Regions from separate parts of the Streptomyces sp. NPDC002896 genome, predicted to be linked through region 1. Evidence: riboswitches for the same ligand, from Rfam matches in the RefSeq annotation. Region 1 holds a riboswitch; each other region holds the start of a gene.

Region 1 (7,790 bases):
CACTGTCTGCCGGGCCATCGGGCTCAGGGCCATGAACGGATCTGCTGCGGACCATTGTGGACCGCCCCACGGACAACTGTGGACCGGGCCACTGACAACGGCGGCGGCGGGCCGCCTGACCACGTCTGGGGCGCCCCCGGCAGGAGGCGCCCCAGACGTGCGGAACGATTGCCCACAACGGGAGCGGCCGCGGCAGGCCCGCTGGAACTTCGCCAGGTGTCAGCGTGCTTGCATACAGTGGCAGGAGCTGCAGAACCTTTCAGTTTCGCGATCGAAGGGACGTACATGCCCATGGGTCACACGGCCACAGCTCAGGCCGGTTCCGGCGGCCTGACAGCGACCGAGCACCGGCTGGCCAACGGCCTGCGCGTCGTGCTCTCCGAGGACCACCTGACCCCGGTCGCCGCGGTCTGCCTCTGGTATGACGTCGGCTCGCGCCACGAGGTCAAGGGTCGCACCGGCCTTGCCCACCTCTTCGAGCACCTGATGTTCCAGGGCTCGGCCCAGGTGACGGGCAACGGCCACTTCGAGCTGGTCCAGGGCGCCGGCGGCTCGCTGAACGGCACCACGAGCTTCGAGCGCACCAACTACTTCGAGACGATGCCCGCGCACCAGCTGGAGCTCGCGCTCTGGCTGGAGGCCGACCGTATGGGCTCCCTCCTCGCCGCCCTCGACGAGGAGTCCATGGAGAACCAGCGGGACGTCGTCAAGAACGAGCGCCGCCAGCGCTACGACAACGTGCCGTACGGCACGGCCTTCGAGAAGCTGACCGCCCTGTCGTACCCGGACGGCCACCCCTACCACCACACGCCGATCGGCTCGATGACCGACCTGGACGCGGCGACGCTCGAGGACGCGCGGACCTTCTTCCGCACGTACTACGCGCCGAACAACGCCGTCCTGTCGGTCGTGGGCGATATCGACCCGGAGCAGACGCTCGCCTGGATCGAGAAGTACTTCGGCTCCATCCCGTCGCACGATGGCAAGCCCGCCCCGCGCGACGGAAGCCTCCCGGAGATCATCGGCGAACAGCTGCGCGAGGTAATCGAGGAGGAGGTCCCGGCCCGCGCCCTGATGGCCGCCTACCGGCTGCCGGAGGACGGCACGCGTGCGTGCGACGCGGCCGACCTGGCGCTCACCGTCCTCGGCGGCGGCGAGTCGTCCCGCCTCTACAACCGCCTCGTCCGCCGCGACCGCACCGCCGTCGTGGCCGGATTCGGGCTGCTCAGGCTGGCCGGAGCCCCGTCGCTCGGCTGGCTGGACGTGAAGACGTCCGGCGATGTGGAGGTCCCGGTCATCGAGGCCGCCGTCGACGAGGAGCTCGCCCGGTTCGCCGAGGAGGGCCCCACGCCGGAGGAGATGGAGCGCGCGCAGGCGCAGTTGGAGCGCGAGTGGCTGGACCGGCTCGGCACGGTCGCGGGCCGCGCCGACGAACTCTGCCGGTACGCCGTCCTGTTCGGCGACCCGCAGCTCGCCCTGACCGCCGTCAAGCGGGTGCTCGAGGTCACGCCGGAGGAGGTGCGGGACATGGCCAGGGCCCGCCTGCGGCCGGACAACCGCGCGGTGCTCGTCTACGAGCCCCTCGCGCACCCCGAGGCCGCCGAGGACACCGACGACACCGCAGACGAGGAGGCGGCGAAGTGACCGAGGCTGAAAACACTGTGATCATGGAATTCCACCCGCAGCCCCAGGCAGGCCCCGCCAAGCCTTGGGCCTTCCCCGCACCCGACCGCGGCACGCTGGACAACGGCCTCACGGTGCTGCGCTGCCACCGCCCCGGCCAGCAGGTCGTCGCCGTCGAGATCCTTCTCGACAGCCCGCTGGACGCGGAGCCGGCCGGCCTGGACGGCGTCGCCACGATCATGGCCCGGGCCTTCTCCGAGGGCACCGACAAGCACTCGGCGGAGGAGTTCGCCGCCGAGCTGGAGCGCTGCGGCGCCACGCTCGACTCGCACGCCGACCACCCCGGCGTACGGCTCTCGCTCGAAGTCCCCGTCTCCCGGCTGCCGAAGGCCCTCGGCCTGCTCGCCGACGCGCTCAGGGCGCCCGCGTTCGCGGACAGCGAGATCGAGCGGCTCGTACGCAACCGGCTCGACGAGATCCCGCACGAGACCGCCAACCCGGCCCGCCGCGCCGCCAAGGAGCTCTCCAAGGAGCTGTTCCCGGCGGACTCGCGCACGTCCCGCCCCCGGCAGGGCACCGAGGAGACGGTCGCGGGCATCGACTCGTCGGCCGTGCGCGCCTTCTACGAGAAGCACGTACGTCCCGCCACGGCCACCGCCGTCGTCGTGGGCGACCTCTCCGGCACCGACCTGGACGCGCTCCTCGCGGACACACTCGGCGCCTGGACCGGCTCGCCCGCCGAGCCCCGCCCCGTGCCGCCGGTGACGGCCGACGACACCGGCCGCGTCGTCATCGTCGACCGCCCCGGCGCGGTCCAGACGCAGCTGCTCATCGGCCGGATCGGCCCGGACCGCCACGACCGCGTCTGGCCCGCCCAGGTGCTCGGCACCTACTGCCTGGGCGGCACCCTCACCTCGCGCCTGGACCGCGTCCTGCGCGAGGAGAAGGGATACACCTACGGCGTAAGGGCGTTCGGCCAGGTACTGCGCTCCGCGCCGGACGGCAGCGGCGCCGCGATGCTCGCCATCAGCGGCTCGGTGGACACCCCGAACACCGGCCCGGCGCTCGACGACCTGTGGAAGGTGCTGCGTACGCTCGCCGCCGAGGGCCTCACGGACGCCGAGCGCGACGCCGCGGTGCACAACCTGGTGGGTGTCGCGCCGCTCAAGTACGAGACGGCGGCGGCCGTTGCGGGCACGCTGGCCGACCAGGTCGAGCAGCATCTCCCGGACGACTTCCAGGCGGAGCTGTACCAGCAGCTCGCCGCGACCGGCACAGTCGAGGCCACGGCCGCGGCGGTCAGCGCCTTCCCGGTGGACCGTCTGGTGACCGTCCTCGTGGGTGACGCGTCCAAGATCGAGGAACCCGTCAGGGCACTCGGAATCGGTGAAGTGACGGTCGTCACGGGCTAGTCCGGACGCGGTACCGCCCGCCCGGCATCCGGGCGGGCGCCGCACAGGCCCGGAGGGACCCCGGTGGCTGCAGAGCCACCGGGGTTCTCGTTTGTCCGAATTGTTGGAGAGCCTGCCTGTCTGCCCTGTGGCATGCACTACAAATCACATGCTGCGTTTGTTGATTGAAAGATGTCCCGTTTAGCGTCGGTCCGGCTGTTCGTCAGGCAGTGCGCCGCGCCCGCGGCACCGGACAGTCATCGCCGAGTCCCCGGACGGTGTGAGCCAGGGGAGCCGGGGACCCATCGCAGTCCCCTGGGGTGAATCGGGGTCCTTGACCGTGTCGAGGGGCCCGTAGGAGACCTTCCTGCTCCGAACCCGTCAGCTAACCCGGTAGGCGAGAAGGAAGGAAAGGACCAGCCACTACATGGCGTTCACCCGCGCCACCGGGAAGCATCGTCGTCCGAGCCGCCTCACCCGCAGGACCGCAAGCGCGGCGGGTATCGCGGCCCTCACCACCACCGGCGTCATGGGCACCCTCGCCGCCCCCGCCATGGCAGCCGACACGACCGCCGAGCAGACCGGCCTGACGCAGGCCGTCACCCTCGGCGAGTCCATCGCCGAGAAGATCGACGCTCAGGCCGCCGCGCAGCAGCAGGCAGCCGAAGAGGCCGCCGCCAAGAAGAAGGCCGCCGAGGAGAAGCGCAAGGCCGAGGCGAAGGCCAAGAAGGAGCGCGAGGCCAAGGAGCGTGCGGCCAAGGAGCGCGCCGCGCGCGAGGCCGAGCGCAGGCGCCTCAACGCCTTCGTGCTGCCGATCACCGGTTCCTATGTCTCCACCGGCTACAAGACCGGCGGCTCTCTGTGGTCGTCCGGCAGCCACACCGGCGTCGACTTCCACGCCGCGTCCGGCACTCCCGTCCACTCCGTCGGCTCCGGCACCGTCGTCACCGCCGGCTGGGGCGGTTCCTACGGGAACCAGATCGTGATCAAGATGAACGACGGCACGTACACCCAGTACGGCCATCTGTCGTCCATCGCCGTCTCCGTCGGCCAGAAGGTCACGCCTGGGCAGCAGATAGCCCTATCCGGCGCGACCGGCAACGTCACCGGGCCGCACCTGCACTTCGAGGCCCGGACCACCGAGGAGTACGGCTCCGACATCAACCCCCTCGCCTATCTGCGCTCGCACGGCGTGAAGATCTGACGCGAGAGCGGTTCCGGTGACGGTCCGGTCCGGGAGCGGATCGGGGCAGACCGGACTCGTTTCTCGGAGGCCCCGCTTCACCGAAGCTCGGCTTCATGGAAGCCCTGGCTCATCGAGCCGGGGCTTTCGTCGTTCCCGAGCGCCGATTTGTCCAAAAAATATCCATGGATTCCGGCCCGCCGTCGGAAATTCCCGCACGTTGCAATAGAGTCAGTCAACAGGCGTCAATCGACCGCGTTTCGCGGGGATTAAGGCGGAGGTCCGGTCATGCAGATTCCCGCGCACTCGGTATGCACGGCAATCCGCGACGACATCGTCGCGGGTGTCTACGAGCGCGGAAGCCGGCTCACCGAGGAACTGCTCGCGCGCCGGTACGGGGTGTCCCGTGTCCCGGTGCGCGAGGCCCTGCGCACGCTGGAGGCCGAGGGCTTCGTCGTGACGCGCAGGCACGCGGGCGCCTGCGTCGCCGAGCCCACCGAACAGGAGGCCGCCGACGTGCTGGAGATCCGCATGCTGCTCGAGCCGCTGGGCGCGGCCCGCGCGGCGCAGCGCCGTACCGAGGCGCACCTGAAGGTGCTGCGGGGCCTGGTCAGGCTGGGGCAGGAACGCGCCAGGCGGGGCCACAGCGAGGATCTGCGGTCGCTGGGCGGCTGGTTTCACGAGACGCTGGCGCAGGCCTCGGGCAGCCCGGGGCTGACGTCGCTGCTCACCCAGCTCCGGCACAAGATCGCCTGGATGTACACCGTCGAGACGCCCGCCCATCCCGTGGAGGCGTGGGCGGAGCACGGCGCGATCGTCGACGCCGTGGCCCGCGGCGACGCGGAGCGGGCCCGGTCGCTCACGACGCTGCACACGGAACGGTCCACTGTCGCCCATCGGCTGCGATTTCCCGACCGCGGGGACCGTGTGAGGGGTTCGCAACATGCCGTAAACACTGTGAGCCCGCGGCATTAACAGACGCGCCGTATACAAAGAGAGATATTCGGTGGGGGTCTCTTTTTGCTGCCCATTTATCGGGGTGCGCGGAATTCCCGGTCGGGCTTCGGAAGGTATGGCGCGCGGCCCGGAGTGTGGCGCCAAAAAACAGCGGAGCCGCGCCGCCTCCGAAAAGGAAGCAGACGCGGCTCCGCCGCAATTCGCCTGTTGTCGTCAGACGGTCTCGGGAAGCTCCTCGAGACCCTCGGAGACCAGCTTCGCCAGCCGGTCGAGGGCGGCATCCGCCCCGTCGGCTTCGGACGCGAGAACGATCTCCTCGCCGCCCTGGGCGCCGAGGCCCAGCACCGCGAGCATCGACGCCGCGTTGACCGGGGTGCCGTCAGCCTTGGCGATCGTCACGGGGACGCCCGCGGCTGTGGCCGCACGGACGAAGATGGAGGCGGGGCGGGCGTGGAGACCCTCGGCCCAGCCGACGTTGACGCGGCGCTCAGCCATGTGATGCTGCCCTTCAGGATTATCTCAGGGTTGTCTAGACCAGTGTTCCATACCGGGGACGTGCCCGGAACGGTCGGGAACGGTCCCGGAACCGTCAGGAACGACCGGAAACGGCCGGGAACGGTTCGTCGTCCCGCACCCAGCTGCTCCAGTTCTCCCGGAACGTACCCGTCTGGTCGAACGGAAAGCCTAAGCCCGTCCTGCTCCGAGTGTCCCCGGTGCCCCGTACGCTGGCCCCATGCACACCCCGTCGCAGCCCCCGTCGGAGCAGCACGCATACCCCGCTCACTGGGAGGCCGACGTGGTGCTGCGCGACGGCGGCACCGCGCGGATCCGGCCGATCACCATCGAGGACGCCGACCGGCTGGTCAGCTTCTACGAGCAGGTCTCCGACGAGTCGAAGTACTACCGCTTCTTCGCCCCCTACCCCCGGCTCTCCGCCAAGGACGTCCACCGCTTCACCCACCACGACTACGTGGACCGGGTGGGCCTCGCGGCCACGGTGGGCGGCGAGTTCATCGCGACGGTGCGCTACGACCGGATCAACGCCCACGGCATGCCGGCCTCCGCGCCCGCCGACGAAGCCGAGGTCGCCTTCCTCGTCCAGGACGCCCACCAGGGCCGCGGCGTCGCCTCCGCGCTCCTCGAACACATCGGCGCCGTGGCCCGCGAGCGCGGCATCCGCCGCTTCGCCGCCGAGGTGCTGCCCGCCAACACCAAGATGATCAAGGTGTTCACGGACGCGGGCTACACCCAGCAGCGCAGCTTCGAGGACGGCGTCGTACGCCTCGAGTTCGACCTCGAGCCGACGGACCGCTCGCTCGCCGTGCAGCGCGCCCGCGAACAGCGTGCCGAGGCCCGCTCCGTCCAGCGGCTGCTCAGGCCCGGTTCGGTCGCCGTCATCGGCGCCGGGCGCGCGCCGGGCGGCGTGGGCCGCAGCGTGCTGAACAACCTCCTCGATGCCGGGTTCACGGGCCGCCTGTACGCCGTGAACAAGGCGTTCCCGCAGGAGCAGACCGAGCTAGACGGCGTGCCCGCCCACCGCTCCGTACGCGACATCGCCGAACCCGTCGACCTCGCCGTCGTCGCCGTACCCGCGGCCCATGTGCCGGACGCCGTCGCCGAATGCGGCGAGCACGGCGTCCAGGGACTCGTCGTGGTCTCCGCCGGATACGCGGAGAGCGGCGCCGAAGGCCGCGAGCGGCAGCGCGAACTCGTCCGCCAAGCACGCTCGTACGGCATGCGCCTCATCGGCCCCAACGCCTTCGGCGTCATCAACACGGCGCCGGACACACTGCTCAACGCCTCACTCGCCCCTGAGGTGCCCCGGCGCGGCCGCATAGGTCTGTTCACGCAGTCCGGCGCGATCGGCATCGCGCTGCTGTCCCGGCTCCACCGGCGCGGCGGCGGGGTCACCGGCGTCACCGGCGCCTCGACCTTCGTGTCCGCCGGCAACCGTTCGGACGTGTCGGGCAACGACATGCTGCAGTACTGGTACGACGACCCGGACACCGACGTCGTACTCATGTACCTCGAATCCATCGGCAACCCGCGCAAGTTCACGAGGCTCGCCCGGCGTACCGCGGCCGCGAAGCCGCTCGTCGTGGTGCAGGGCGCCCGGCATAGCGGGGTCGCGCCGCTCGGGCATGCGGTGCAGGGCACGCGCCTGCCGCACGCCACGGTTTCCGCGCTGCTGCGGCAGGCGGGCGTCATCCGCGTGGACACGATCACGGAGCTGGTCGACGCGGGGCTGCTGCTTGCCGGGCAGCCGCTGCCGACCGGTCCCCGGGTGGCCATCCTCGGCAACTCCGAGTCGCTCGGTCTGCTCACGTACGACGCGTGCCTGTCCGAGGGGCTGCGGCCGTTGCGGCCGCGCGATCTGACGACGGCGGCGACGGCGGAGGACTTCCGGGGTGCGCTGGGCGCTGCGCTGGCTGACGATCACTGTGACGCGGTGGTCGTCACGGCGATCCCCGCGCTGGGGGAGGACGGGGAGGATGATGTCGCACTTGCGGGGGCGCTGCGGGAGGCTGTGGCGGCGGGGCCGGCTAAGCCGGTGCTGGTCGTCCATGTCGAGCTTGGGGGGCTCGCCGCGGCGTTGTCTGCTGCGCGTAGCACCAAGCCGGGCAGGTACGACGGAA
Region 2 (7,790 bases), on a different contig from region 1:
GCCAGCCTGCGCACGTTCCTTGTTCACCGTGCGGGCGGCGATCTCCTTGGCCCGCTTCGTGCTCTCTCCGCGCTGTTCGGCACTCTCCTTGATGTGCTCGTACTGACGCTCTCGTTTCGGGCTGGATCCTCTTGGCATGATCGCCACCTGGCTGTTTCTCTGTGCTTGGCTCGGGTGTTCTCTGCTTGGCTTGTGTGTTTCTCACCGCACCGCTTGCGCAGCTCGATTCGGCTCGATTCAGGTCGATCGGCCAGAGTCGGCTCAGGCGGCCTTCTTCCGGCGCGTGGCCTTGCTCAAGGCGTCTATGAGCTCTTCGCGGGTCATCCGGGACCGGCCCGGAACTCCGATTTCCGTGGCTCGCTCGTAAAGCTCTTCCTTCTTCATTTTCTTCAGTTCCGGGCCCGGTTCCGGCTTCGGTGTCCGGGCGCCCGGCGGACTGCCGCGGGCTGCCTTCTTGTGCCGCTTACCGCCGGATTTCTCCCCCGCCCGGTCGATGCTGGCCTGAAGGGCCTGCATCAGATCGACGACATTCGTTGCCTCGGGCGGCTCCTCCGCGACGGCGATCTCCTCGCCCTGGCGCTTGGCCTCGACGAGTTCCGCGACCTTTTCCTCGTACGTGTCCCGGTATTCCTCCGGGTTCCAGTCGACCGAAAGACCGTCGATGAGGCGGAGCGCCAGGTCCACTTCCTTGTCGGACAGGTCCACGCTTTCCGGCAGACCGGGCACCGCCTGGTGCGGGGCGCGTATTTCGTCGGCCCAGTGCATGGTCTGCAGGACGAGGACCTCGGGCTGGGCGCGCACGGCCGTCAGATACTGCTTGCTGCGCATCACGAACGTGGCGATCCCGGCGCGGTTGGATCTCTCAAGAGCGGTGCGCAGCAGCTGGTAGACCTTCGCGTACTCCTTGCCGCGCGGCCCCAGGTAGTACGTCCTGTCGAAATACACCGGCTCCACGTCGTTCAGGTCCACGAAGCCGCTGATCTCCACCAGCTGGGACTTTCCGGGGGCGATCCGGTCGAGCTCCTCGCGCTCGACGACGACGTACTCCCCGTCCTCCTCCTCGTCGCCGGGGGGGGGGTAGCCCTTGACGATGTCCTCGAAGCGCACCTCCTTGCCCGTGCGCTCATTGACGCGCTTGTTGCGGACCCGGACGGAGGTGCCGCGCTGCAGCTGGCGGAAGTGCGTGGTGTGGTCCTCGATGGCCGTGTACAGCGACACGGGGACCGTCACCAGGCCGAAGCTGAGGACGCCCGACCAGATCGGTCGCGCCATCGCGGATCACCTCCGCTTTCCGGGGTTCCGCATTCCGGGTTCCGCGTCCCGGATTCCGCGTTCCGTCAGGGGAAGCGGCGTCAGGGGAAGCGGTCAGCCGCCCGGAGTGATCCGGCCGCGCCAGGCGCCCGATTCGGTGCCGCGCTCCTCGATGTAGTGCTTGAAGCGCTTCATGTCACCCTTGGCCCGGCGGCCGATGACGCCCACCATGTCGGCGGTCTTCTCCGCGAGACCGGAGGGCTCGACGTCCAGGGCGAGGTTGACCCGGGTGTGCGTGTCGTCCAGGCGCTGGAATGTCACCACGCCCTTCTGCTTCACCTCGCCGGAGGTGGTGCGCCAGGCGACCCTTTCGTCGGGGAGCTGGTCGACGATTTCCGTGTCGAACTCCCTGCGGGCCCCGGCGATATTCGTCACCCAGTGGTTGTGCCGGTCGTCGATCTGCCTGACCTGTTCCACACCCTCCATGAAATTCGGGAACTCCTCGAACTGCGTCCACTGGTTGTACGCGGTGTGCAGCGGGACGTCCACGTCGACGGACTCCATGGTCGTGCTCATGAGGTGTCTCCTCCTTTCGGCGGGGACCGCGCTCCGGCGATCCTCCGAGCAGCAGGAATCGTCGCTATCCGGCTTCCCCTAAGAGGAGGGCCTAACCAACTGGGCTTGTTCTGATTCGCGTCGATATGCGCCCGGGGTGTGGGGCATGGAGGTGCCCACGCAGGCTGTGCCGCGGTCGCACGACCGACACGGTGCCGCCGGAGCTACGCCACCCGGGTCGCCCCCGCGAACGGCATCTGGTCGATGGGCGCGATCCGTACCGGCGCGCTCGGGTTCGGGGCGTGGATCATCCGGCCGCTGCCCACGTAGATGCCGACATGGCTCACGCCCGAGTAGAAGAAGACCAGATCGCCCGGGCGCAGTTCGGAGCGCGGGATGCGCCGGCCGGCGTCGATCTGGGCATACGTCGTGCGGGGCAGCGAGACGCCCGCCGAGCGGTACGCGGCCTGGGTGAGGCCGGAGCAGTCGAAGGCGTTCGGCCCTGTGGCGCCCCATACGTAGGGCCTGCCCAGCGCCCGGTACGCGTAGGAAACGGCTGCGGCCGCCCGGGAGTTGGGTGCGGCGACCGATCCGCCGGGGAGGGCCCCGAGACCGTCGGAACCGGGATTGCCGTACGCGCCCCCCGCCCCGTCCCCGAAGATCCCGTCGCGCTCGTCCGCCGGGAGGCCGTTGAGGAGCCGCCGCGCCTCGGCCAGCTTCGTCGTCACCGTCTTCTTGTGCCGCTTCAGTTCCGCCTGGCGGGCCTGAAGTTCGTCGAGCCGGCCGTCGGCCTCCTCGCGAAGCTGCTCGATCTGCTGGAGCTGCTTCTCGACGCCTGCGACGTCCGCGGCCTGCCGGTGCCCAGCGCGCTCCGCCAGCGCCGCGCGCTCCAGATACTGGTCGGGGTTGGAGGAGAGCGCCAGCTCCACGCCCGGGTCGAGGGCGCCTGAACGATACTGCGCAGCGGCGGCCGAACCCAGAGCACCGCGCGCGGAGTTCAGCCGCTCCATCCTGCGGGCCGCCTCGTCCCGGAGCTCGTCGACGGCCTTCTCGGCCTCGCCGGCCTTCTCCTTCGCGCCGTTGTACTTCTCGGTGGCGATCTCCGCCTCGTGGTAGAGCTCGTCGACCTTGGCCTTCACCTGGGCCGGGGTGAGATCCGGCGCCGCCTGACCGGTGCCGTCGAAGGCCGTCGCGGTCGCCGCTCCGGCGAGCGCGAGGGTGGTGGCGGCGGTGCGGGCAGTATGGCCGCTGAGCGAGCGCTGTCGGGGCTTGCGGTGCGCTGCCACGGGGCTCCACGTCCTTCCGGGGGCGTGCGACCGCCGAGGAAACCGCGGTGGGGACGGGTGCCCGGCGGCGGCCCGCACAGGGGGAGCACGCCGCCGCCGGACCTTCTCGGCGGTGGTGTCCGACTGCCGCCCCTGACCGGGCGGCGGTGGGGAGTCGGTCACCTGGGGAAGCACGCTAAACCCCTCCGTCACCGGCCGGTGACGCGATGTGCGCAACTGGCCGGAGTGGACTGCCCGTGCCCGTATGTGACCGCGGACCCGACGGGCCGCCGCCCCCTTGCCGTACGCCTGTGACCGTTGCGCCGAAGTGGCACCCCTGCCCGGAGGCCGGTGCTATCGGCCCGGTTAGGCTCCGGCCTCATGGACGTACTCATCCATCTCTTCGTCGGCCTGCACATCATCGGCATAGCCTCGCTCCTGGGTGGTTTTTTCACCCAGATGAAGGCGATGGGCGAGGGCACGGCCCGGTTCGGCCCGGCGATGCTGCACGGCGCGCTCACGATGCTCGTCACCGGCGTGATCCTGGTCGGCCTCAACCAGGCCGACGACCAGCCCGTCAACAACATCAAGATCGGCGTGAAGCTGGCACTGCTGATCGTGATCCTCGGGCTCGTCTACGTGAAGCGCGACGAGGAGACGGTGGACAAGAAGCTGTTCGGCCTGGTGGGGCTGCTGACCATGGCGAACGTGTTCATCGCGGTGCTGTGGACGTGAAGGTCGGGCTGATGCCAGCCGGACGGGCTGAACCCAGCCCGTCCGGCGTTTGAGGACGAGCCCGAAGGGCGACCGGGGGTCTGGGAGCGAAGCCCCCAGCGGCGTCCAGGGGGCGGCGGCTACGCCGGCCGCACCACACTGTGGATCGGCATGTAGTAGATCGACTCGACCCGCACATTCGCCCCCGGCTTCGGCGCGTGGATCATCTCGCCGTTGCCGATGTAGATCCCGACGTGGCTGATGTCGTCGTAGAAGAACACCAGGTCACCGGGCTGGGCATTGTCGACGGACACGGTCGTGCCGACCTTCACCTGGTCCCAGGTGGTGCGCGGCAGCGACACCCCGGCGGACTTCCACGCGGCCTGGGTGAGGCCGGAGCAGTCGTACGAGTCGGGCCCCGTGGCCCCCCAGACGTACGGCTTTCCTATCTGGGCTTCGGCGAAGTCGATGACCTTGGTGGCCAGCGCGGCGTAACTGGAGGAGCCGGTGCTGGAGCCGGTGCTCCCGGATTCACTCCCGCTGCCCGTCCCGGAACCGGTGCCCGCCTCCTGCTCGGCCTGCTCCTGCGCCGCCTGGCGCTGCCGCTCCTCCTCGGCCTGCTTGCGCGCCAGCTCCTCCGCCTTGCGCCTGGCCTCTTCCTCCTTCGCCTTCTCGATCGCCGCGAGCCGCGCCTTCTCCTCGGCGGTCAGCTTCGACAGCAGCTCGCGCGCCTCGCTGAGCTTCTTCTGGACGTCCTGCTTGCTCGTCTTCAGGTCCGTCTGCGACTCGGTCAGCGTCTCGAGGGACTCCGTCGCCTCCTCGCGCTTCGTCGTCGTCTGGACCTGCTGCGTCTGGTAGTCGTCGACCGCTTCCTTCTGCCGGCTGGTGAGCCGGTTCATCAGCTGTCTCTGGTCGAAGTAGTCCTGGGGGTCGTCGGCGAGCAGCAGCGTGGCGGTGTCGGGGACGGCCGACCCGGTGCGGTACTGGGCGGCGGCGAACGAGCCGAGCTCCTCGCGCGCATCGTTCAGCTTCTCGGTGCGCTTGGCGACGTCGTCGAGCAGGCCGTCCACGCGCTTGCGCTGCTTGTCGGTGCGCTCCTTGGCCGCGTTGTACTTCTGGGTGGCGACACCCGCCTGCCGGTAGAGGTCGTCCACCTTCTTCTGGACCTCTTCGAGGCTGGGCTTCGGTTCGGCGGGCGCGGCGGTCGCCGTCTGTGACATAAGCGCCACGGAGGTGAGGGCGGCGGCGGTGAAGCCGACCGCGGGGGAGGTGCGGAGACCGGCGACGAGCTGGCCGGTGGTCCGCGACTTGCGGTGCGACGCCAAGGAGGCGACTCCTTCCGTGGACCGCCTACCGGGTTAGCTGTCGGGTTCGGGCGGGTGGTTCGGAAGGCTGCCCTACAGCCCGTCGCCTCCTGCGCGCGGACTGCCGCGTGCACTCGGTACGGGACCGATTCACCCCAAGTTCAGAGTGGGTCCCCGGCTCCGGCTGCCGTGAGGGCGCACCGGACTCGGCGGAGGCGACCCGTCCCGGCGTCGTTCGCCGGCGGGGGTACGGGCAGCCCGCCGGGCACGCTAGCCAACTCATGTGGCGGCTGTGAAGGTTGATGTTCGATATGCCCGATACATTTTCGTGACCTTGACTGTTTGGTGGGGCTATATGGGGTGGTTCTGCGCAAAACAGAAAGTCCGCCGATATCCGCATCTGGAGTGACCTGCGGCGCTTTCCGTCCGGCTCGGTTCTCCCGATACGGCGCGGGCAGAGTTCCGGAGGCGGCAGTGGGTGTCGGTGCGGCGGCCTAAACTCGAGAAGCGATGAGCAGCCTCTTTGACGACAGCTTCCTGGCCGATCTCCAGCCCGCGCGGCACGCGGACGAGGAGCCCCCGCCGCCGCCCGAGGACAGCGCCCCGGAGGACATCCCGGACGACCTGTTCGAGGGCCGGTTCGACGTGCCTCCGCCGCCCCGGGATGCGTACTACAGGGACGGCGCGCCCCGCCCCGCCATCGACCCGGCCGAGCTGATCCACGGGCTGAACGACGAGCAGCGCGCCGCCGTGGTGCACTCCGGCTCCCCGCTGCTCATCGTGGCCGGTGCCGGCTCCGGCAAGACGCGCGTGCTGACGCACCGCATCGCGTATCTGTTGGCCGAGCGCGGCGTGCACCCCGGGCAGATCCTGGCGATCACGTTCACGAACAAGGCCGCGGGCGAGATGAAGGAGCGCGTCGAGCACCTCGTCGGTCCGCGCGCGGGCGCGATGTGGGTGATGACCTTCCACAGCGCGTGCGTGCGCATCCTGCGCCGCGAGTCGAAGAAGCTTGGCTTCACCTCCAGCTTCTCGATCTACGACGCCGCCGACTCCAAGCGCCTCATGGCGCTGGTCTGCCGTGACCTCGATCTCGACCCGAAGCGCTATCCGCCGAAATCCTTCAGCGCCAAGATCTCCAACCTCAAGAACGAGCTCATCGACGAGGAGACCTTCGCCGCGCAGGCCACCGACGGCTTCGAGAAGACCCTCGCCCAGGCCTATGCGCTGTACCAGTCGCGGCTGCGCGAGGCGAACGCGCTCGACTTCGACGACCTGATCATGACGACGGTCCATCTCCTCCAGGCGTTCCCGGACGTCGCCGAGCACTACCGGCGGCGCTTCCGGCACGTCCTGGTCGACGAGTACCAGGACACCAACCACGCCCAGTACGCGCTCGTGCGCGAGCTGGTGGGACAGCCGGGAGGGGACGACGACCCGGAGCCGGCCGAGCTGTGCGTCGTCGGTGACGCGGACCAGTCGATCTACGCCTTCCGCGGCGCCACCATCCGCAACATCCTCCAGTTCGAGGAGGACTACCCGGACGCGACGACGATCCTGCTCGAGCAGAACTACCGCTCCAGCCAGACGATCCTGAGCGCCGCCAACGCCGTCATCGAGCGCAACGAGAGCCGCCGCCCCAAGAACCTGTGGACGAACGCAGGCGCGGGCGCGCGGATCACCGGCTATGTCGCCGACACCGAGCACGACGAGGCACAGTTCGTCGCCGACGAGATCGACAGGCTGACGGACGAGGGCGAGGCCAAGTCGGGCGACGTCGCCGTCTTCTACCGCACCAACGCACAATCGCGTGTGTTCGAGGAAGTCTTCATCCGCGTCGGCCTGCCGTACAAGGTCGTCGGCGGCGTCCGCTTCTATGAGCGCAAGGAGGTCCGGGACGTCCTCGCGTATCTGCGCGTGCTGTCGAACCCGGAGGACTCGGTCCCGCTGCGCCGCATCCTGAACGTCCCCAAGCGCGGCATCGGCGAGCGCGCGGAGGCGATGATCGACGCCCTCGCGCAGCGCGAGAAGATCAGCTTCGCGCAGGCGCTGCGCCGCGTCGACGAGGCGTACGGCATGGCGGCCCGCTCGACCAACGCCGTCAAGCGGTTCAACACGCTGATGGAGGAACTGCACACCATCGCAGAGTCCGGCGCGGGCCCGGCGACCGTCCTCGAAGCCATACTCGAACGGACCGGATACCTCGCCGAGCTGCAGGCCTCCACCGACCCCCAGGACGAGACGCGCATCGAGAACCTGCAGGAACTCGCCGCCGTGGCCCTGGAGTTCGAACAGGAGCGGGCCGAGGGAGAGGCGGGCACGCTGTCCGACTTCCTGGAGCAGGTAGCGCTCGTCGCTGACTCCGACCAGATCCCGGACGAGGACGAGGAGGGCAGCGGCGTCATCACGCTCATGACGCTGCACACCGCCAAGGGCCTCGAATTCCCGGTCGTCTTCCTGACAGGCATGGAGGACGGCGTCTTCCCGCACATGCGCTCGCTCGGCCAGACCAAGGAGCTCGAGGAGGAGCGGCGCCTGGCATACGTCGGGATCACGCGCGCCCGGGAGCGCCTCTACCTGACGCGGTCCACGATGCGCAGCGCCTGGGGCCAGCCGGCGTACAACCCGCCGTCGCGCTTCCTGGAGGAGATCCCCGCCCACCACATGGAGTGGAAGCGGACGGGATCCACCGCTCCGGTCT
Region 3 (7,790 bases), on a different contig from region 1:
TCGGCGCTGTGCGGGTCCGCCGACAGTGGACCGCCGCCGCTCGTGCGCCGGGAGCGTGCGTGAGCCACCGGCGTGAGTGCGCGGTTCACACGGGGCGCGAACCGGGCTGGTCAAAGGGGCCTCGCGGATGGCGTACACTTGTGTTTAACGACGCGGGGTGGAGCAGCTCGGTAGCTCGCTGGGCTCATAACCCAGAGGTCGCAGGTTCAAATCCTGTCCCCGCTACTGAAGGCCGAGGGGCCGGAACCAGACAATGGTTCCGGCCCCTCGGTGCGTTGCGTGACAGTGCCTTCCACGGTGCTCGGTCGGGGCCTTCCATGGTGCTCACTCGGGCGGCCCACCGCAGGCCGCGTCTCGTGCCGCGGCGGGAATGCCTGAGGGGATACGGCGACGGGCGCGGGCGACGCGGCGGGAGACGAGCGGTGCGGCAGCGAGGAGATCGCGACGCAGGGAAGGGCGGCGGCGAGCCCGCCCGGGATGGCGGCTGGCAGGACAGAGAGGTTGTAGGGGACGGGACGGAGGAGGCCGAGCAGCGGGGTTTTGCGGCCGTGCGGGCCTTCGTGCGGTTCCTGCCCGCGCTGCTCATCGCCGCCGGAACGCTCTACGATGCCCTCACGCCCGCGGTCTTCACGGGGGCGCCCCTCTTCACCGCGGCCCCGCTCGTCGCCGCCGCGCTCTACTCGCTCCGCGGCACGGTCCTGACGGGGCTCGTCGCACTCGTCGCCGTGCTCGCCGTGCGCCTCAGACCCGGTGCCGACGTCGATGTCGGCGCCGTTACCGAAGTGGTGACGGTCGCCGTCGTGGCCGTGATCGCCGTCGTCATCAACCGCGTCGTACGCCGCAGCGGCCAGCAACTCGCCTCGGCCCGCGAGATCGCCGAGGCCGCCCAGCGGGCCGTGGTGCCCGAGCCGGCCGAGCGGATCGGCGGCCTTGACGTCGCGGCCCGTTATGAGGCGGCGCAGGCCGGCGCGTTCATCGGCGGCGATCTGTACGCGGTGCAGGACACCCCGCACGGCGTACGGCTCGTCGTCGGCGACGTCCGCGGAAAGGGCATGGGCGCGGTGGCCGCCGTCGCGGTCCTCATCGGAGCCTTCCGGGAGGCCGCCGAGCAGGAGGCGTCCCTGGAAGCGGTGGCGCAGCGCCTCGACCGGGCGCTTGCGCGGGAGGCCACGCGGCGGCGCGGGGTCGAGCTCCTCGAAGGGTTCGCCACCGTGGTTCTCGCCGAGGTCCCGCACGGCCGGGACATCGTACGGGTGATCAACCGCGGCCATCCCGAACCGCTGCTGCTGGACGCGGAAGGGGCCCTGTGCGTGATCTCCTCCGGTGAGCCCGCGCTGCCGCTCGGCATGAGCGATCTGGGGACGTGGCCCGACCGCGCGTACGAGACCGGCTTCCCGAGCGGGACCATGCTGCTGTGCTACACGGACGGGCTTTCGGAGGCGCGTGACGAGCACGGCGAGTTCTACGATCCGGCGGGCCGCCTCGCCGGGCGGGTCTTCGACGGCCCGGGCGCCATGCTGGCCGCCCTCGCTGCCGAGGCGCGCCGGCACAGCGGTGGCGGGATGGCGGACGACATGGTGCTGCTGGCGGTGCGGCGGCCATGAGAGGTACGGCGCGTCCATGTCACCTTCCGTGACCGAACAACCCCCCTCCGCATAACAAATGACACACCGTCAAAAAAGCCTGGGTCGCGGCTGGGTGGTCAACTCGCCCGATTCCGCCCGATCGTGCCCCGTAAAGTCCAGACCAAAGGCTTAATGATCAGCCGGAACGGCTTGGAATTCGGTACCCCCGTCTATTAACGTTCGATAACGCAGCGCGGTCGTCCCAGCCGTCACAAGAGGCGGCTCCGTGCGCACGCGCCGAATCCCGTAAGGGAACCGGGGAACCACCAACTTGGGGTGAATCGGGCGCCTTTCGCATGAAGGGCGGTCGTAGGAGACCTTCCTGCTCCGAACCCGTCAGCTAACCCGGTAGGCGAGAAGGAAGGAAAGGAGTGCGCCCCAGTGGCGTCCAACCCGCCTGCCCCGCAAGCCTCTTTCGCGCCGTACGACCCTGAAGGCGCCGGATCCGACCCCGGCACCGGAACCGGATTCGAGCCCGGCACCAGAACCGGATTCGGCACCGGAACGGGCTCTGGCTTCAGCACCGGCAACGGCCTGGGTACCGGCCTCGGTACCGGCACCGACTTCCGCCAGGACGAGGGGCCCTGGGAGGAATGGAACCCCACTGAGGAGTCCGTCCGACCCGTCCGCGGCCGGCACCGCGTCATCAAGCAGCGCGGCGGAGGACTCGCGCGCAGCTCCACCGTTCTCGGCGTGGGCGTCATCGCCGCCGTCGGCGCGGGCGGCATCGCCACCGCGCAGGGCGGCAAGCCGCCGGTGCAGATATCCATGCCCGACCTGTCGTCGGTCACCGACTCCCTCCCCAGCGTCAGTGCCCTGATGCCCGGCGGCTCGTCGGACTCCGACGACGCCAAGGCCGCGCCGCTCACCGGAGCCGGCGTCACCGCCGCCGACTCCGAGCAGGGCGCCACCGACGCCGGCGAGGCACTGCGCACCCGCATCATGCAGCAGGCGGAGCAGCAGCAGGACCAGGCGGAGAACGCGGCCGCGCAGGCCGCCGAGGAGGCCGCCGCCAAGCAGGCCGCCGAGGAGGCGGCCGAGAAGCAGAAGGAGGCGGAGGCCAAGGCCGCCGCCGAGAAGAAGGCGGCGGAGGAGGAGGCCAAGCGCAAGGCCGAGGCGGAGCGCCTCGCCAAGCTCGCCGCGAGCTTCGCCCTCCCCACGTCCTCGTACACGCTGACCTCGCACTTCGGTGACGCGGGTTCCATGTGGTCCTCCGGCTACCACACCGGCCTGGACTTCGCGGCCCCCACGGGGACGCCGCTCAAGGCCATCCACACCGGCACGGTCAAGGAGGCCGGCTGGTCGGGTTCGTACGGCTACCGCACGGTCATCGAGCTCGAGGACGGTACGGAGGTCTGGTACTGCCACCAGTCCTCGATCAGCGTGAGCGTCGGCCAGAAGGTCACCACGGGCGACGTCATAGGCCGCGTGGGCGCCACCGGCAATGTCACCGGGCCGCATCTGCACCTCGAGATCCACCCCGACGGCGGCGACGCGATCGACCCGCTCGCCTGGCTGCTCAGCAAGGGCGTGAACCCCTGATCCGACGGTGTGAGCTGAAAGGGCGTCAGGACAGGTAGGGGTTGTACGCGGGATACGGCGCCGTGCCGCCGTACGGTGCCTGCCCCTGCGGGACCTGCCCGTACGGCGGCACGGCGCCGGGCGCCACCTGTCCCAGCGGATACCCGTACCGGGGGACGTAGGGCACGACCACCACCGGCGTCGTCGCCGCGGCCGCGTGTGCCAGCGCGGGACGCGCCACGTCCTTGCGGCGCCACAGCTCGTGCAGCAGCTCCTGTTCCCGTACGACGAAATCGGCTCCTGCGCGGCCGCGGCGCCCGCGGTGGCGCAGGAACGCCAGAGACGTCGCATACGCCTCGTACTCGGCGACCGCCCGTGCCGCGGGCTTGCCCAGGTGGCGGCCCGCGTACTCGCGGGCCAGTCGGCGTGCGCGCATCGAGCCCAGGGCGAACGGCTCGGGCGGCGTCAGCCAGCCCGCGGCCGCGTATGCGGGCAGTTCGCGGCGGATGGTGCGCAGCTCACGCTGTCTGGTCCAGATGACCAGCCAGGTGAGCAGCGCGAACGCGGGCACCATGAAGGCGGCGTAGACGGCGAAGAACCCGTACGGGCCGAAGCTCGACGAGCCGTTCCAGGCGGCGTGCATGCCCATCGCGAGGAGCAGGCCGGCGAGCGGCAGCAGGACCCGGCGTGCGCGGTGGCGCTCGGCGGACAGCGCCGTGATGCCGAAGCCGATGCCGCTGAGCACGGTGAACAGAGGGTGCGCGAACGGCGACATCACGATGCGGACGAAGAAGGTCGCCGCCGTGACGGAGGCGAAGCCGCTCTCTCCGCTGAGCTGGTCGGTGCCGAAGGCCGTGCCGAGGTAGAGGATGTTCTCGGTGAACGCGAAGCCGGTGCCGGTGACACCCGCGATGACGACACCGTCGACGATTCCGGTGAAGTCCCGTCTGCGGAAGAGGAAGATCAGCAGGACCGCCGCCGCCTTCGCGCACTCCTCGACGACGGGCGCTATGACCGTGGCGCCCAGCGTGTCGGCGCTGCTGGGGTCGGCGGTCGCGACGGCTATCCAGTGGGTCGCGAAGCTGTTCGCGACGATCGCTATCAGCGCGGCCGCGCACGCTCCCCAGGCGAAGGCGAAGACCAGGTTGCGCCAGGGGCCCGGTTCCACCCGGTCCAGCCAGCGGAAGGCGGCGATGAGCAGCGGCACCGGCAGCACGGCGAGGCCGAGTCCCGCCAGGAAGCCTTCGGTGCCGGTCTGTTCGCGGACCAGGGCCAGGATGACGAGCCCGGAGAGCGCGAGCAACGTGATGAGGGCCCCTGCGCGCACCGCCCGCCGCTGCCACCAGTGTGCGTGCCGCAGCGCGGTACCGGTGCCGGTGTCCGGGGCGGGGGCGCCGGTGCCGGGGCCGGGTGGCAGGGCGGGGTACGTGGGGAACGGCGGATGCGAAGGATGCGGGGGGCAGTTGGCCACGTCATCGACCCTAACGAGGGATGGCAGGTGGCCGCGACGGTACGTCAGGGGGCCGTGGGCGGTTCGCCGGTCCGAGCTGTCTTCCCGGGTGCAGCAGTGTCGCCGGGCTCGCCTGGCCCGGTGGTCTCACCTGGCCCGGCGGTCTCGGGCTGCATGCGGCGGAACAGCAGGTCGTGGACCACATGGCCCTTGTCCAGCCCCTGTCCCTCGAAGCGGGTCCGGGGGCGGAAGGCGGGACGGGGCGTGTAGCCGCCGTCCTCCTGGGTGTTCTCGAAGTCGGGGTGCGCGGTCAGTACCTCGAGCATCTGCTCGGCGTACGGCTCCCAGTCGGTCGCGCAGTGGATCAGCGCGCCCGGCTTGAGGCGGGTCGCCGCGAGCGTGAGGAACTCCGGCTGGATGATGCGGCGCTTGTGGTGCCGCGTCTTCGGCCAGGGGTCGGGGAAGTAGACACGCAGCCCGTCGAGGGACGCGGGCGGCAGCATTTCGCGGAGGAGGATGATCGCGTCGCCGTTGGCCACCCGGATGTTGGACAGGCCGTTCCGGTCGGCGAGGTTGAGCAGATTGCCCTGGCCGGGCGTGTGCACGTCCACGGCGAGGATGCCGGTGCCGGGGTCGGCGGCGGCCATCTGCGCGGTGGCCTCGCCCATGCCGAAGCCGATCTCCAGTACGACGGGGCAGTCGCTGCCGAAGAGCTCGGCGAGGTCGAGGGTGCACTGCCCGTCGATGTCCAGGCCCCACTTGGGCCACAGGCGCTTCAGAGCGTCTGCCTGGCCAGTGGTGACCCGGCTCCGCCGGGGCTGGAAGCTGCGGATCCGCCGCTCGAAGTGGGAGCCGGCGGGGTCGGGCGCGGGGCCGGTCCCCTCGGGGAACATGCGCTTCCCGGGGCGCCGGCGCTCGGTGGCGCCCGCCTGGGACTTCTCGTGGTACTCGGACACAATGGGTTCGATTCTACGGAGGTCTCTGGAGTCTCCGGGCCGCTGCCCACAGCGGGACGGGCCGGTGCCTCAGCCCCGCGCCAACGCCGCAAGCGCCCGCCGCGCCACCTCCCGCCCCACAGGGAGGGAAGCCGTAGCCGCAGGAGACGGCGCGTTCAGCACATGCACCGCCCGCACCCCTTCCCGGATGAGGAAGTCGTCCACCAGCGCCCCGTCCCGCAGGACGGCCTGCGCCCGCACCCCGCTGGGCGCCGGCACCAGATCGTCCTCGGTCACGGCCGGCAGCAGCCGCCGCACCGCGGTGGTGAACGCCGACTTCGACACCGAGCGCCGCAGCTCCCCCGCTCCGTACCGCCAGTGCCGGCGCGCTATCCGCCAGGATCCGGGCCAGGTGAGGGCCGCCCCCAGCTCCCGGGGGCGCACCGTGCCCCAGTCGTACCCCTCGCGGGCCAGCGCGGGCACCGCGTTCGGCCCGATGTGCACGCCTCCGTCGATGCCGCGCGTGAGGTGCACGCCGAGGAAGGGGAACGCCGGGTCGGGCACCGGATAGACCAGGCCCTGCACGAGCTCGGGCCGCGCCAGCTCGTAGTACTCCCCGCGGAACGGGATGATCCGCATCCCCGGGTCGTCGCCCGTGAGCCACGCCACCTCGTCGCAGTACAGTCCCGCGCAGTTCACCAGGACCCGCCCGCGGACCACCGCGCCGTCGGCCGTGCGGACGGCGACCCCGAGGTCCGCCCGCCGGTCGATGCCCGTGACCTCCGCGCCGTACCGGATCTCCGCCCCTGACGCCTCCGCGAGCTGCTGTGCGACCGCCGTGAAGTCGCAGACGCCCGTCGTCCCGACATGGATCGCGGCGAGGCCCCGCACCTCGGGCTCCAGCTCCGCGATCTGGGTGGGGCCCAGCTCGCGCACCGGAATGCCGTTCTCCCGGCCGCGCTGCACGAGTGCGTGCAGCCGCGGCAGCTCCGCCCGGTCCGTGGCCACGATCAGCTTGCCCGTCACGGCGTGTGCGATGTCGTACTCGGCGCAGAACTTGACCATCTCCGCGGCGCCCTTGACCGCATACCGCGCCTTGAGCGAACCCGGCCGGTAGTAGATCCCGCTGTGGATCACGCCGCTGTTGCGCCCCGTCTGGTGCCGGGCCGGGCCCGGCTCCTTCTCCAGCACCGTGACGCGCGTGCCCGGTGCGGCACGCGTGATCGCATACGCCGTCGACAGGCCGACGATCCCGCCGCCGATCACCAGCACGTCGCAGTCGAGCTCACCGCGCGCTCCACGCCTGCCTGCCGCCACCACGTCCCTCACCTCCTGCCCCCGATAGTGCACTGCGCCACTGACAATGCCCTCAAACCCCGGAGGTGAGGCGGGGCCACCGCTGGTGGCCCGGCCGTGGCGCTAGGCGGGGGCCATCAGCAGCGGCCGGGCCCGCTCGCGCAGCTCCACGACCCGGGGCTCGTCCCCGTACGGCTCCAGCCGGTGCAGCAGGTCCTTCACGTACTCCGTCGTCCGGGCGGACGATATGCGTCCGGCGACCTCCACCGCGCGTACGCCCTGCTCGCAGGCCGCGTCCAGGTTGCCGGACTCCAGCTCGGCCACGGCGGACACGACGAGGCGCAGGCCGTGCGAGCGCACGAACTCCTCCGTGGGGCGCGACAGGGCCTGCTCCGTGAAGCGGCGGACCTGCCGGGGTGCCTTCAGGTCGCGGTAGCACTCGGCCGCGTCGGCCGCGAACCGGTCGTAGGAGTAGAAGCCGAGCCAGCCCGGATCGTTGTCGCCGTCGCGGGCCCGTTCCAGCCAGCCCTCGGCCCCCTTCAGCGAGGCACCGGCGGCCTGTGCGTCACCCCCGCGCGCGTGCGCGCGTGCCTCGACCAGCCGGAAGAAGCTCATGGTGCGGGCCGTGGCCAGGCCGCGGTTGCGCTCGAGGGCGGCCTGCGCGAGGTCGACGCCCTCGTCGCCGAAGCCGCGGTAGGTGGCCTGGAGGGACATCGACGCCAGGACATAGCCGCCGAGGGGCACGTCCGCAGCCGCGCGGGCGAGGCGTAAGGCCTGTATGTAGTAGCGCTGGGCGGCCTCCTGCTGGCCGGTGTCGAACGCCATCCAGCCCGCCAGACGGGTCAGTTCGGCCGACGCGCCGAACAGGGCGCGGCCCACCTCGTCCGAGTACGAGCCGAGCAGCAGGGGCGCCGCCTCGACCCGCAGGCACTCGGGGACCATCGACGAACGCCAGTCCCCGCC

What was found. A riboswitch is a leader RNA that binds a small molecule or an ion and turns the genes downstream of it on or off. The one in region 1 is predicted to bind cyclic di-AMP.
Region 2: another riboswitch for cyclic di-AMP. It lies ahead of ABT009_RS14470 (C40 family peptidase); the one in region 1 lies ahead of ABT009_RS27085 (M23 family metallopeptidase).
Region 3: another riboswitch for cyclic di-AMP. It lies ahead of ABT009_RS39670 (M23 family metallopeptidase); the one in region 1 lies ahead of ABT009_RS27085 (M23 family metallopeptidase).

What each region holds. Positions count from the first base shown of each region.
Region 1 is NZ_JBEOVA010000015.1:115,677-123,466, forward strand. Features, by position in the region: gene ABT009_RS27075 (M16 family metallopeptidase) at 286-1,644, shown strand; gene ABT009_RS27080 (M16 family metallopeptidase) at 1,668-3,035, shown strand; cyclic di-AMP (ydaO/yuaA leader) riboswitch at 3,266-3,429, shown strand; gene ABT009_RS27085 (M23 family metallopeptidase) at 3,442-4,218, shown strand; gene ABT009_RS27090 (GntR family transcriptional regulator) at 4,486-5,172, shown strand; gene ABT009_RS27095 (HPr family phosphocarrier protein) at 5,368-5,649, opposite strand; gene ABT009_RS27100 (bifunctional acetate--CoA ligase family protein/GNAT family N-acetyltransferase) at 5,888-7,790, shown strand, end outside.
Region 2 is NZ_JBEOVA010000007.1:144,411-152,200, reverse strand. Features, by position in the region: gene ABT009_RS14495 (plasmid stabilization protein) at 1-138, opposite strand, end outside; gene ku (non-homologous end joining protein Ku) at 262-1,272, opposite strand; gene ABT009_RS14485 (SRPBCC family protein) at 1,366-1,827, opposite strand; gene ABT009_RS14480 (C40 family peptidase) at 2,031-3,092, opposite strand; gene ABT009_RS14475 (hypothetical protein) at 3,453-3,806, shown strand; gene ABT009_RS14470 (C40 family peptidase) at 3,926-5,110, opposite strand; cyclic di-AMP (ydaO/yuaA leader) riboswitch at 5,118-5,311, opposite strand; gene pcrA (DNA helicase PcrA) at 5,600-7,790, shown strand, end outside.
Region 3 is NZ_JBEOVA010000036.1:44,447-52,236, forward strand. Features, by position in the region: tRNA gene ABT009_RS39660 (tRNA-Met) at 152-225, shown strand; gene ABT009_RS39665 (PP2C family protein-serine/threonine phosphatase) at 423-1,604, shown strand; cyclic di-AMP (ydaO/yuaA leader) riboswitch at 1,851-1,995, shown strand; gene ABT009_RS39670 (M23 family metallopeptidase) at 2,007-3,167, shown strand; gene ABT009_RS39675 (PrsW family intramembrane metalloprotease) at 3,193-4,617, opposite strand; gene trmB (tRNA (guanosine(46)-N7)-methyltransferase TrmB) at 4,662-5,489, opposite strand; gene lhgD (L-2-hydroxyglutarate dehydrogenase) at 5,622-6,851, opposite strand; gene ABT009_RS39690 (NsdA family TPR-like regulatory protein) at 6,951-7,790, opposite strand, start outside.